2 regions of the Gordonia sp. NPDC003422 genome follow, and region 2 is predicted to be linked to the other one. Evidence: riboswitches for the same ligand, from Rfam matches in the RefSeq annotation. Region 2 holds a riboswitch; the other holds the start of a gene.
The links. A riboswitch is a leader RNA that binds a small molecule or an ion and turns the genes downstream of it on or off. The one in region 2 is predicted to bind S-adenosylmethionine.
Positions count from the first base shown of each region.

Region 1: another riboswitch for S-adenosylmethionine. It lies ahead of ACWDTF_RS02665 (bifunctional o-acetylhomoserine/o-acetylserine sulfhydrylase); the one in region 2 lies ahead of ACWDTF_RS01620 (aminotransferase class V-fold PLP-dependent enzyme).

Region 1 covers NZ_JBSFQL010000002.1:202,582-209,669, reverse strand. Annotated here, with positions in the region: gene metX (homoserine O-acetyltransferase MetX) at 165-1,313, opposite strand; gene ACWDTF_RS02665 (bifunctional o-acetylhomoserine/o-acetylserine sulfhydrylase) at 1,337-2,662, opposite strand; SAM riboswitch class IV at 2,723-2,844, opposite strand; gene ACWDTF_RS02660 (cutinase family protein) at 3,096-5,075, shown strand; gene ACWDTF_RS02655 (hypothetical protein) at 5,105-5,920, shown strand; gene ACWDTF_RS02650 (MFS transporter) at 6,000-7,088, shown strand, end outside.
Region 2 covers NZ_JBSFQL010000001.1:382,042-389,129, forward strand. Annotated here, with positions in the region: gene ACWDTF_RS01600 (MDR family MFS transporter) at 1-683, opposite strand, end outside; gene ACWDTF_RS01605 (MarR family transcriptional regulator) at 680-1,153, opposite strand; gene alc (allantoicase) at 1,324-2,304, shown strand; gene ACWDTF_RS01615 (hypothetical protein) at 2,413-2,868, opposite strand; gene ACWDTF_RS01620 (aminotransferase class V-fold PLP-dependent enzyme) at 2,865-4,133, opposite strand; SAM riboswitch class IV at 4,150-4,264, opposite strand; gene ACWDTF_RS01625 (isochorismate synthase) at 4,377-5,441, shown strand; gene ACWDTF_RS01630 (O-succinylhomoserine sulfhydrylase) at 5,595-6,800, opposite strand; gene ACWDTF_RS01635 (rhodanese-like domain-containing protein) at 6,835-7,088, opposite strand, start outside.

The DNA of each region.
Region 1 (7,088 bases), on a different contig from region 2:
TCGCTGCCTGAGGTGCGACGAGCGCTAGCGAGGACCTCGAAGGCCTGGTGACCGTCGCTCCTTGGTCGTCGAAGCACTCTGTCTCACTTGCCCTTCGAGGCTCTCGGCTAGCGCCTCGAGCACCTCAGGGAGCGGAAGGGCCCCTCACCTCTCAGGCGGTCGGCTCAGGTGCGCGCGAGGTTCACCGTCTGCTTGAGCAGGTCGCTGATAGCGTCGAACTCGGTGAGGAAGCCGTCGTGCCCCTTGTCGGAGCGGAGGACCTGCAGCCCGCCGACGCAGTTGCCGAGTTCCTCGGCGAGTTCGACCTGTAACCGCAACGGGTACAGGCGATCTGAGTCGATGCCGCCGACAATGGTCGGCACCTGACACGAGTTGAGCGCTGCCGTGACGCCACCGCGTCCGCGTCCGACGTCGTGGTGGTTGAGTACTTCGCTGAGGACGACGTAGCTGCCCGGATCGAATCGTTCCTTGAGCTTCTCGGCTTGGTGCTCGAGATAGCTCTGCATCGCGTAACGTCCACCCTCCAATGGGTTTTCGTCGCCCTGAGGTGCATTCGCGAACCGCTCGTCGAGTTCCACCTCGCTGCGGTAGGTGAGATGTGCGATGCGCCGCGCGATACCCATGCCGGTCAACGGCTGTGCACCGGTGGCGTGGTAGTCACCGCCCTGCCAGTTCGGGTCGGCCTTGATGGCGGCGATTTGTGTTGTCTGCGTGCCGATCTGGTCGGCGGTGGCTCGTGCACCGACGGCGAGCACCAGTGCGCTGCGCACTCTGTCGGGGTATTCGATTGCCCACTCGAGAGCCCGCGCACCTCCCATCGAACCGCCGAGAACCGCTCCGACGCTGCGGATTCCGAGTCGGTCCATGAGTGCGACCTCGGCCCTGACCTGGTCGAGCACGCTGATCTGGGGGAAGCGCGAACCCCACGGAACCCCGTCGGCGTCGAGTGACGCGGGACCCGTGGATCCACGGCAGCCGCCGAGGACGTTGGCGGAGATCACGCACCACTCGTCGGTGTCGATGGCGCAGCCGGGGCCGATCAGTCCGTCCCACCATCCGGGGGAGGCGTGATGTGCGTCGGCGGGGCCGGTGACGTGCGAATCCCCGGTCAGCGCATGCAGAGTGAGGATCACGTTGTCGCGCGACGGCGACAACGTCCCCCAGCGTTGGAACGCCAGGGTGACGTTGTCGATCTGCTCGCCGCTGTCGAGCGGTATCGACCCGACCGGGACGCTGATCAGCTGCCCGTCTGGGGCGTTCTCCCAGTCGGGCTGATCGGCTTGTTCCGTCCGCCGGTCGATGCTCACCGACACCGCTGCCACACTCCTGTCTGTCGTTACTTCGCTGCCGCGAATCCGGTTTCGAGGTCGGCCAGGATGTCGTCGATCCCTTCGATGCCGACCGCGAGCCGCACGAGGCCCGGGGTGACGCCGGCGGCCAGCTGCTCGTCGGGGACGAGCTGGCTGTGCGTCGTCGACGCCGGATGGATGACCAGCGAACGCACGTCGCCGATGTTGGCGACGTGGCTGTGCAGGGTCAGCGCGTCGACGAACTTCTTGCCCGCGTCGACGCCGCCGGCGATCTCGAAGCCGATGATCGCGCCCTGTCCCTTGGGGAGCAGCTTCTGGCCGCGCTCGTACCACGGTGAGCTGGTCAGGCCGGCGTAGGCGACCGACTCGACCTGTGCGTGCTCGTTGAGGAACTGTGCGACCCGCTGGGCGTTGGCCACGTGCCGCTCGATGCGCAGGCTCAGCGTCTCCAGGCCCTGTGCGAGCAGGAAGGCGTTGAACGGCGAGATGGCCGCACCGGTGTCACGCAACCACTGCACGCGTGCCTTGAGTGCGTAGGCGGGCGCGCCCAGGTCGGCGAACACGGCGCCGTGGTAGCTGGGGTCGGGGGTGGTGAAGCCGGGGAACAGGTCCTGACCGTCGCGCTGCACGCGCCAGTCGAAGGTGCCGCCGTCGACGATCACGCCACCGATCGCGGTGCCGTGGCCGCCGATGTACTTGGTGGCCGAGTGCACCACGATGTCGGCGCCGTGGGCGAGCGGGTTCAGCAGGTACGGCGTGGCAACGGTGTTGTCGACGATGAGGGGCAGTCCGTTGCGGTGGGCGACCTCGGAAATACCTTCGACGTCGAGGATTTCGTTGTTCGGGTTGGAGATGGTTTCACCGAACAGTGCGCGGGTGTTGTCGCGGATGGCGGCCTGCCACGAGTCGAGATCCTCGGGATCGTCGACGAAGCTCACCTCGATGCCCAGCTTGGGCAGGGTGTAGTGGAAGAGGTTGTAGGTCCCGCCGTACAGACGCGGGCTCGACACCACGTGTCCGCCGGTCTCCACGATGTTGAGGATCGCGTAGGTCTCGGCGGCCTGACCCGACGCCAGCAGCAGAGCTGCGACGCCACCCTCGAGAGCGGCAATCCGCTGCTCGACGGCATCCTGCGTCGGATTCATGATGCGCGTGTAGATGTTGCCGGGTTCGGCGAGGCCGAAGAGGTTGGCGGCGTGGGTGGTGTCGTTGAACGTGTAAGACGTGGTCTGGTAGATCGGCAGTGCGCGTGCGTTGGTCGCCGGGTCGGGACCCTGGCCGGCGTGGATCTGCTTGGTCTCGAAGCTCCAGTTGTCCGCTGGATTCTGGCCGTCGTTGGCTACGTCAGACATGGGGGAGTGATCTCTTTCTACGGTCGGCAGGGAATTGACCCTGTTGGGGTCCGACCTTCGGACCCGCGCTTGCCGGGGAGTCGCTTTCGCGGTCCCACAACCCGGTCATCACCCGGAGCACCCCACCGCGGTTGGAGGGTTGCCGATCAGCGAGCCGGGGCTTGGCGCTGATGCTCATGACCTGGCGTCAAGGATATAACACGCGGATCTGTCCGAGAGAACCCTCCTACTCGGGGTGGGTCGAACCTCGGAGGGCTGTAGTCCGACCGGGTGAACTGCATGAATCCGTATCCCAAAAGCCCAGTTCGAGATCGTTAGCTTTGCTACTTATACTTCGCGTTTCGCGATCGTGGATCTAACATCATCTCAGCCCCGGGTCTCGACAGAAACCCCCCCCGCTCTGCGTCCCGGGTTGGACGAAAGACTGGAACAAATGTATGATCGGCCCGTCGCCGCAGCCGGATCCCCTTCATCCAACTTCTCTGTGTCGCACCGATCGGCCGTCGTGCTGGTCGCGCTCGTATCCGCGCTTGCGGTGGTGATTGCGTACTGCTTGCCGGGCGGTGTCGCGTATGCAGAGGAAACGACCAAGAATGGCTACGACTGCAGCAAGGCTGGCGCAGTGGTTGTTGTTGGCGGGACGAATGATCCCGATGCGAAGGGGCTCGTCGGGGTCACGCAGCGATACACCGGCGTCGGCCCTGACGGTAAGCCGGACACTGCGGATGACGACACGCGATACAAAGGCGTCGACGACGAAGGCAATCCCAAAGACTACGAGATAATTTATGCGGACTACCCGACGACGCTGTGGCCGCTTGGCGCCGCTGGCTACGACGACAGTGTGAGTCAGGGTGAAGCGGCGACCAGGTCTGCGGTCGCGAGCTATCAGAGTTCGTGTGGTTCGGGCAAACCTGTGGTCGTGACGGGCTACTCGCAAGGTGCTCGTGTCGCGGGAGACGTGTTGTCTCAGATTGGCCAAGCCGACGCGAACAATAAGAAGGTTCAGGGCGTCCTCGTCGACAAAGATGGCAATTACATCAATGAGGCCGGCGAGCGAGTAGCTGAGCCCGTGTATGTCGACATCGAAGCGGATCAGATTTCGGGTGAGTTGTATTCCGATCCCCGGCAAGCGGGCAACAAAGAGGGTCGGGGTATCGAGCTGTCGTTGATCGGCGTCATCCCCGGTCTCACGATGCAAGGCTCGCGCGGCACCGACGATGAGGATTCGGGCTTCGGGACGCTCGACGGGCGAGTCACGTCGGTCTGCGTCGACGGTGATCCGATCTGCGACCTGCCCGATCCGCTGTATGACCCCATCGGCGCGATCGACGGCCTGCTTGGCTACTTCACCAAGCATGGGCTGTACCCGTACCAGATGTTCCGAGACCCGGACCTTGGGGAAAACGGTGTCTGGACGTCAGGGCGCACAGTTGTCTGCGAAGACCACATCTGCCGAGTCTCCGCCACCTCTGCGTTGGTCGAACTGATCCAGCAGGGCGCAGACGCTATCGGGCTGAGCGCGCTCACCGTCCCCGATTTCCTGAAGGGCCGTCCGACCCTCGACATCCCGTTCGGTCTGGAACTCGCGCACTTCGGTGATCTCACTCGACTCGTGGGCGGCCTACTGCCGCCACTGCCGAAGCTTGGCTACGGTGCGTACTTGCCCAGCCTGTTCGTCGTCACCGACATCATCGACGGCATCGTGGGTCTGCAGCCTGCGCTGATCAAGCGTGGCGTCGAAGAGTTCGCGAAGAGCGTGGTGAGCATCGCGCTATATCCCGTGAACGTCGTCCGCTACTGGTCGGGGCTCGACATCGTCGCGCCGACGCCGTATATCGAGCCGCCAAATCACACTGCGAACACACTGCAGGTGACTAACGCGGTCAACGCCTTGTACAGCCTGGCTGACACACCCGGAGAGCCAGCGGACGATGAAGCTGCCGACGAGGGGCAGCAGGTGACTGCGCTTCGCCAAACAACGCCTGACGAGTCTGTCGTTCCCCCTGCCGGCGATGACACTGGCAACCCGCCGAATGGCGACGACGAGGGCGCAAAGAAGAACGATCCTGTTGTTCCGCAATCAAACCAGCCGGTGGTCAATAACACTCCCGGCCCCGAAGGCAACGGTGAGGGCGACCCAGGCGCCCCGGACCCCGAGAACCAGAACCCTGGCACGCCAGGACCCGGCAATGAGAACGCCGGTAACCAGGGCGGGCAGACACCTCCCGCTGGCGAGGGCGGCGAGCCGGACGGCGAGGCGGGTGCCGACCCCGATCAGAACGTCACCGACAACGATGCCGGCGACAAGAAGGACGGCGAGAAGAAGGACGGCGAGAAGAAGAACGACGGCAACACACCGTCCGGCAACGGCAACGCGCCTTCTGGCGGCGACGACTCAGACGACAGCTGAGAAGTAGAAACACAAGGTCGGGGGACCGCATGACAACCAGATCAGCAACGATCGTCGTGCTGTTGACAGCAATGCTCGCCGCTCTGCTCACGACTGCGTCGGCTCAGGCTCGTCCGAGCGACGCGTGCGCCGGGAAGGGGCTCGTCGTCGTGGTCAACGGCACCAACGACGACCCGCCGCCCGACACGACGCCCGCGGTGGCGCGCTATCAGCGCATGGGATATCGGGCTCACACGTTGGTCTATCCGGCGACCATCTGGCCGCTGGGGGCGTCGTCCTACGACGACAACGTGCGGCTGGCCGTGCCGCGTCTGGCCCGGTTGCTCGATTGGTGGGTGCGCGCCTGCCCTTCCAAACCTCTTGCGCTGGTGGCTTTCTCGCAGGGATCGCGCATCGTCGGCGATGTGGTTTCTGCTGCCGGTAACGCACGTCCGATCCAGACGCCGAAGGGTCCGGTGACACTCAGGCTCCCGGCCGACAAACTGCGCGTCGAACTGTACGCAGACCCCCGCCGTGACCCGGTTCCCGGTGTGAAGGGTGCCGGCGTGGAGACCCTGTTCCCGAACACGACGGTGTACAACGGCCTCACCATGACCGGTTCTCGTCCCGGCGGGTTTGGGCGACTCACAAGCCGCGTAGTCGAAGTCTGCATCGTCGGAGACCCCATCTGTGACTCGGTGCGTCCACCAGACAACGCGCTGATCCCGACGCTCGTGCTGAGTGTGTTCCGATTCAGCCTGCGTCACACCCGCTACGGACCCGACGCCGACCAGCCGATGGCCAGCGACCCATGGAGGCACGCCACCAACGGCACCTGGATGGCTCCACCGCCCAGAATCGGCTGACGAGCGCACGGTCAACGTGTGAAGGAATTCACGCGTGGTCGGGGAATCGTGCGGGCTGTGCGCGTCGTTGGCTTGGAGCATGTCTCAGATCGCCCCCGGTCAGCAAACCCTCGATCAGCGCTCGCAGAGCCCGGTAGCAGCCGACACCTCGTCGACCGTGCGTCGGTGGGCGATCATCGCGCTCGCGCTGGGTGGCTTCGGGATCGGCACCACCGAGTTCGTGGCCATGGGGCTGCTGCCCAACATCGCCGAGTCGCTCGAGGTCAGCGAACCCACCGCCGGCTACGTCATCTCCGCCTACGCGCTCGGCGTCGTCGTGGGTGCGCCTCTGATCGCGGCACTGACCGCACGCATGTCGCGTCGCACGCTGCTGATCGCCCTGATGACCGCCTTCACCGTCGGAAACCTGGCGACCGTGTTGGCACCCAGCTACGGCCTACTGATCGTCGCCCGATTCGTGGCGGGACTACCGCACGGCGCCTACTTCGGAGTCGCCGCGCTCGTCGCTGCACACCTTGCCGGCCCCCGACACCGCGCCAAGGCGGTCGGGCAGGTGATGCTCGGACTCTCGGTCGCCAACGTCCTCGGCGTTCCCGCTGCGACGTGGCTGGGCGAGACCTTCGGGTGGCGTAGTGCTTTCGCCATCGTGGTGGTGATCGGGCTAGCCACGATCGCGGCGTTGGTCCGCAGCCTGCCGTCGTTGAGCGACATGCGGGTCACCAATCCGATGACCGAACTCGGCGCCCTGTGTCGCGCGCAGGTGTGGTTCACGCTGGCGATCGGCGTCGTCGGATTCGGCGGCATGTTCGCCTTCTACAGCTATCTCAACTCCACGCTGACCACGTTGACCGGGCTGTCGGTGTCGCTCGTGCCGCTCGCGTTGATGCTGTTCGGCATCGGCATGATCGTCGGCAACGTCCTCGGTGGCGCCGCCGCCGACCGTAACGTCACCCTCAGCATTCTCGGTGGTCTGATCATGACCGCGGTCGCGCTCGGACTGTTCGCGGCGTTGGCCCAGAATCCTTGGGCTGCACTCATATTGACCTTCGTCGTCGGTGTGTCCGCAACCGCGATGATCCCGGCGCTGCAGACGCGCCTGATGGACGTCGCCGACGACGCGCAGACTCTCGCAGCCGCACTGAATCACTCGGCGCTCAACATCGCCAAC
Region 2 (7,088 bases):
ATGAGCAGCGGTGCGACGGCGACCGCGAGCGCTGTTGCGCCCCAATAGTCGGTGCGCCCACCGGTGCCCTTCTGCTGGTCGTAGTTGAGCACCTTGTAGACCACACCGAGCGCGATGATGCCGATCGGCACGTTGACCAGGAACACCCAACGCCAGCCGGATACCCACAGGATCTCCGACTGACCGGCGAAGAACCCGCCGAGCACCGGACCCAGCACGCTCGACGTGCCGAACACGGCGAGGAAGTAGCCCTGGTACTTGGCCCGTTCGCGCGGCGGCACGATGTCGCCGATCGTGGTGAGCGCCAACGTGAACAGGCCGCCCGCACCCAGACCTTGCAGGGCCCGGAAGGCCGCCAGCTCGTACATCGACGTGGCCATGCTGCACAACAGCGATCCGACGATGAAGATCGAGATGGCAAGCAGGAAGAAGGGTTTGCGCCCGTACAGGTCCGAGAGCTTGCCGTAGAGCGGCGTCACGATGGTCGAGGTGACCAGGTAGGCGGTGGTCACCCAGGCCTGCAGGTCGTAGCCCTGGAGATCGTCGGCGATGGTGCGGATGGCCGTCGACACGATCGTCTGGTCGAGCGCGGCGAGGAACATGCCCATCATGAGCCCGGCGAGGATCGTCAGGATCTGGCGGTGCGTCAGTCCGACTCCGGCCGTCTCGGTTTGCTCGCTCATCGGCGTCCTTCCGTGCAGTCCTGTGCGGGGGCGATCGCCTTCTCCGCGGCATCCACAAACCGGCCGAGCAGGCTCACCAGGGTCCGCAGTTCGTCGTTGGTCCAGTCGCCCATGGCGTTGTTCATCGCATCGCGCCGCATCGTCCGCATCAGGTCCACGCGGTCGCGTCCGGCGTCGGTGATGACCAGGAGCGTGGCGCGGCCGTCGTCGGGGTCGGCCTCACGGCGGATCAATCCCTGATCGACGAGTTGCGCGACGTATCGGCTGACGGTCGACGGATCGGCGCGCAGGGATTCCGCGACCTCCCGCGACCGCATCGACTGCCTCGCCAGATGGAACAGGGCCTTGTACGCAGCTGTCTCGAACTCCCCGTCGGGCGTGCGGAACGTGGTGTGCACGGCTCGGTCGCGGATACGCAGATAGCGGGCGAGGGTGTCGAAGAGTTCGTCGATGGGAGCGTCGTCGAGCATCTCGGCCTCCTCGAATCATTATCGGATGCAACTAGTTTCTGACCGCAATTAGTTGCGCGTGGCAAGTATGCGCTCGGGAGGCAGCCCAGGCAAATGCCTCTATAAGATCGGAACCCGTGACCCCTCAGCCGCCGCCGATTCCGTCAGGTTCCCGCCCACATTTCACGTCGATGCCCGACCTGGCACTTCGAGACCTGGGCGGCGCGGTGGTCTGGACCAACGACGACCTGTTCGCCGAGAGCCAGAACCTCATCAAGACACCGCCTGCGCAGTACCAACCGGCGACCTTTGGCCACAAAGGACAGGTCTACGACGGCTGGGAGACACGTCGTCGGCGTCGTACCGGCGTCGACCAGGCGATCGTCCGGCTCGGGGCGCCCGGCGTGGTGTACGGCGTGGTCGTCGACACCTCGTGGTTCAAGGGCAACTATCCGCCGTTCATCTCCGTCGAGGCGGCCGCGGTCGAGGGCGTGGTGTCGGCGGAGCAACTGGTCGAGGACACCGAGTGGGTGACCATCGTCGAGAAGCAGGCGGTCGACGGTGACACGCGCAACCCGTTCAAGGTCGACGCCACCAATCGCTTCACCCACGTCCGGCTCACCATGCATCCCGACGGCGGTGTCGCACGTTTCCGAGTGCACGGTCGGGGTGTGCCCGACCCACACTTCTTCCGTTATGGACACTTCGATCTGGCCGCGCTGGAGAACGGTGGCCTGATCACGGCCTGCTCCAACATGTTCTACAGCTCCCCCAACAACCTCCTGATGCCCGGCCGGGCGCGGCACATGGGTGAGGGCTGGGAGACCTCTCGTCGACGCGACGAGGGCAACGACTGGGTGCAGGTGCGCCTGGCCGGGCAGGGACTGGTGAGTCTCGTCGAACTCGACACCAGCTACTTCCTCGGCAACGCGCCGGGGTCGGCGATGGTGCGCGGACGCGACGGCGACGGCGAATGGTTCGAGGTGCTGCCCCGCACCGAACTCCAGCCCGACACCCGGCACCGCTTCGTCCTCGACCTCGACCGCCCCATGACCGAGGCCCGCATGGACATCTACCCCGACGGCGGGATGGCCCGGTTCAAGCTCTACGGCACGCTCACCGACGAATCGCAGGCACGGCTCATCGAACAATGGGAACGTGGCGAGGCCTGAGCACCGAGAGCTCCGTCTCCCCGTCGGAAATCTGTACGCGGGAGGCGCGTCAGCTGCACAGTGCACGTGGTGGCGCTCCCAGGTACAGATTGCCTACAGCGGAACCCCTCAGGCGACCCGACGACGCTCCTCGGCGAAGTACGGCAACACCTGTTCGCGGACGCGGCGCGCCGTGGCCGACCCGTCGATCGGCACCAGGATCACCGCGTCGGCGACCTCGGCGGCGTAGATGTCGCGGATCAGTGTGGTCAGTCCGTGTGCGGTGCCCACGTAGCGGATTGTCTCCGACGCCGACTCGTCACGCGTGGCGTCGGCGTGTGCGACCGCGGCCCGCGCGGACGCAGGCGTCGGGGCTATGGCCACCTCGACCTCCAGTGCCACAGCGAAGTTCGCGGGATCGTGGGTCCCGGATCGCAGCAGCGAACGCGCACGCTGGGCCTCCCGTAACAACTCTCGCCGCACGACGATCGGCAGCGACTGGGCCACGTCGTCGCCCGCGACGGCGACTCGCAACGCCGGACGACCGATGCTGACAGTGGACCGGGCGGGCGTGGTGATGGTCATTTCCGTTGTCCCCCTGTGAATTCGGTGAGTGCGTCGAGCAGTCGATCGATGTCTTCGGTGGTGGTCCCCAAGCCGAAGCTCGCGCGAACAGCACCCTCGGGATGACCCAAGCGCTTCAGAAGCGGATGGGCACAGAACTTTCCGTCGCGCACACCGATGCCGTGGTGGTCGCTCAGGTATTCGGCGACGACGCGCGGCGGCACCCCGTCGACGACGAAACCCGCGATGCCGACCCGATTGCGCGAATCGTCGAAGATGCGCAAAGGCGTGACGCCGTCGATGGCGGCCAGGCCGTCATCGAGTCGGGCCCGGAGCGTCTCGTCGTGCAGGCCTATCGTTTCGGGGCCGAGTTCGGTCAAAGCGTCACACGCTGCCGCGATCGCGATGGCGCCCAGCACATTCGGTGATCCCGCCTCGTGGCGGGCCGGGCCGGTGTGCCACGTTGCGGTGACGCCACCCGCGGAGACGTCGCGGGTGGCACCACCGCCGGCGAGATACGGCGTTGCCGCGTCGAACCAGTCCGGGCGCCCGATGAGCACACCCGCACCGAACGGCGCGTAGGTCTTGTGTCCGGAGAAGACTAGATAGTCGATGCCGTGGCTGACGATCGAGATCGGCTGGTGCGCAACCAGTTGCGCGGCGTCGACCAGGATCCGCGCGCCGTGACGATGGGCGATCGACGCGAGGCGTCCAATCGGCAGCACCTCTCCGGTCACATTCGACGCGGCCGTGACGGCAAGCAGTGCAGCGGGTTTCGACGCCAATTCGGCCTCGAGCGCTATCAGCGTGTCGGCGATGGTGTCGCACGCCTCGACCACCCGACCCCGCACACGAGTGGCCGGATCGAGCGGCGTGGTCCACGGCAGCAGGTTCGCGTGGTGCTCGATGTCGAGGACCACCACGTCGCCCGGGGTGATATGCGCGGCCAGGTTGATGGCGTCGGTGGTGTTGCGGGTGAACACGACGGTGTCGTCGGTGCGGCCCCGCAGGAATCGGCGCACGGTCTCGCGCGACTCCTCGTAGCGGGTGGTGCTGAGCTGCGACAGGTAGCCGGCACCGCGGTGGACGCTGGCGTACTCAGACAGCGAGCGCGTCACGGCGTCGGCGACCGAGGTCAGCGCGGGTGCACTCGCGGCGTAGTCGAGGTTCGCGTAGCGAATGCTCTCGCCGGTGATCAGGGGCACGCACGTGTCGGCGCCGACGACGGGTGCCGCGGCAGCGACGTCGAAGCGTGTCTCGCGAGCGACAGGAAGGACAGCAGTCATGGCAAATACTCCTAGGAATCCGTGCTTGCCGCGTTCACGTCGAAAACGGCCAGGTCGTCACCCGGAGCACCCCACCAACGGAGGAGGGTTGCCGACCAGCGAGCCGGGGCTTGTCACTGGCACTCATGACCTGCACCAAGAGTGACCGACGAGGCCCAGGGGTGTCAATTTTCACTCAGCGTGAGCGGAAATAGGGGTGCACTCACTCGGTAGCGTGAGGGAGTGCAGCCGACCGACCCGACCGTGTTCGTCCTCTCCCGACCCCGTGGCACCGTGCGCGCCCACGGCGTAGCGCGGCGATTCACCGAGGTCGACGCCGCGTCGGCCGCATTGCGATCGGGCCAGATCAGGTCGCTGACCGGGGCCATCGGTTTCGACCCACACGACGCAGTAGCCCTCGTCGCACCGAACCGGCTCGACTTCGACGACGCACCGCTGGGCGGTCGACCCGCGACGCCACGGACCGTGGTCGCCCAGAGTTTTCACCCGGACGCCGCCGAACACCGCGACCGGGTCGCGAACGCGATCAAGAGCATCGTCGCCGGCGAGGTCGACAAGGTGGTGTTGGCCCGACGAGTCGACCTCGAGGTCGATCCGCCGGTAGACCCTGGCGAGCTGGTCGAGGTGTTCGCGGGCGGCAATGCCGGGCACAACGCATTCGCCGTCGACCTCGGCACCGGCGCATGGTTGCTCGGCGCAAGCCCAGAGATGTTGTTGCGCAAGCACGGTCGCGAGGTCACGTGTCATCCGTATGCCGGGTCGGCGCCGCGGTCGGACGACCCGACCGCAGACGCCGCCGCCGCCGAGCGACTCGCCGCGTCTGCCAAGGACCGCGCCGAGCACGCCTTCGTCGTCGACCACATCCGCGAACGACTGGCCCAGCTCTGCGACCACGTCGACGCACCGCCGGAACCCGAGATCAGTTCTACCGGGGAATTGTGGCATCTGGCCACGCCGATCCGTGCGACACTGCGTGACCCGGCGACCACCGCCCTCGACCTCGCGCTACTCCTCGGCCCGACACCAGCGGTGTGCGGCACACCGAGTGATGTTGCGGCAGAGATGATTCGGGAGATCGAAGGTGATCGAGGCTTCTACGCCGGCGCGCTCGGCTGGTGCGACGCGCACGGCGACGGCGAGTGGATGGTCACCATCCGGTGCCTCGAACTGGCCGCCGACCACCGGCACCTTCGCACCTGGGCGGGTGGCGGCATCGTCGCCGACTCCGACCCGCAGGCCGAACTGGACGAGACGGCCGTCAAACTGCGCACCGTTCTGAACGCGCTCGGTGTCGGTGACTACGGCTGATCGCGCCACAGGCTTGGCCCTCTGAAATCCGCCCACCGAAACCTGCACCGGAAATCCGCCCGAGGCAGACGACCCGTTGACATATCGTCGACGACACCGTTCGCCAGGGCGGAAATGCGGGGCGGTATTCAGGAGCAGGCCGGGCGGACCGCGTCAGCCCAACGCGCGGTCGAGGTCTTCGATGAGATCGTCGGTGCCCTCTAGCCCGACCGACAGTCGCACCACCGAGTCGCCGAGTCCGATCGCCGCACGCCCTTCCGGTCCCATCGCACGATGAGTGGTGGTTGCCGGGTGCGTGATCAGCGACTTCGAGTCTCCGAGGTTGTTGGAGATGTCGATGATGTGCAGGCCGTTGAGCACCTCGAATGCGCGCTTCTTGCCGTCGACGCCGGAGCGGTCGTTGAGCTCGAAGGTCACCACGGTGCCACCGCCACCCATTTGCGACTTCGCGAGGTCGTACTGCGGATGTGATTGCAGGAACGGGTATTTCACCCACCGGACGCGGGTGTCGCGCTCCAGGAATTCGGCGACCCGCAGCGCCGAAGCGACCGACGCGTCGAGGCGCAGCTGCATGGTCTCAAGTCCCTTGACCAGGGTCCACGCGTTGAACGGGCTCATGGCCGGGCCGGTGTGACGCATCAGCGTCTGCACGGGTCCGTCGATGTACTCCTTGGTGCCGAGGACCGCGCCGCCCATCACGCGGCCTTGGCCATCGATGTGCTTGGTCGCGGAGTAGACGATGACGTCGGCCCCGAGATCCAGGCCGCGCTGAAGGAGCGGTGTGGCGAAGACGTTGTCCAGCACCACCTTTGCGCCGGCCGCATGCGCCATCTCCGACACCTTCTCCACGTCGACGAGCACCTGCATCGGGTTCGACGGGGTCTCGAAGAACACCGCGTCGGTCGGTACCGACAGCGCCTGCTCCCACTGGTCGAGGTCCTCGCCGTCGACGAAGACCGTCTCGATACCCCACCGCGGCAGGATCTCGTTGCAGACCACGAAGCACGACCCGAACAGACTGCGGGCCGCCACCAGTCGGTCACCGGTCTTCAGCAGCGCACCCAGCGCGACGAACACCGCGGCCATGCCGCTGGCCGTCGCGAAACACGCCTCGGCGCCGTCGAGCAGACGCAGCCGCTCCTGGAACATCGCGACCGTCGGATTTCCGTAGCGCGAGTAGACAAATCGCTCGTCCTCACCGGTGAACGCCCGCTCGGCCGCCTCCGCCGAGTCGTAGACGTAGCCGCTGGTGAGGTACATCGCCTCCGAGGTCTCGAAGAACCCCGACCGCGCCAGACCACCCCGAACCGCGACGGTCTGCGGCGACACCCCATCAGGTAGCTCGAAAAACTCACTCACGACTGCCTCCGGTCCCTATGGTCGGCCAGCTCACTCACGACTGCCTCCACGGAAGATTCTGGGCGCGCCAACCGACCTGCCCCCGATGATCGTTCTCGTCCAACGCACCCTCGAATCCGTCGAGCACGTTGTAGGCGAGCGCCACCCCGTCGGCGGTCGCGGCCTCCGCGGCGCCGATCGATCGATGACCCGACCGGCACAGGAAGATGACCTCGTGGTCGTCGGCGATGCCGGCATCGCGCAGTTCGGCGACGAACGATTCGTTGTGCGCGCCGTTCGGAAAGGTGT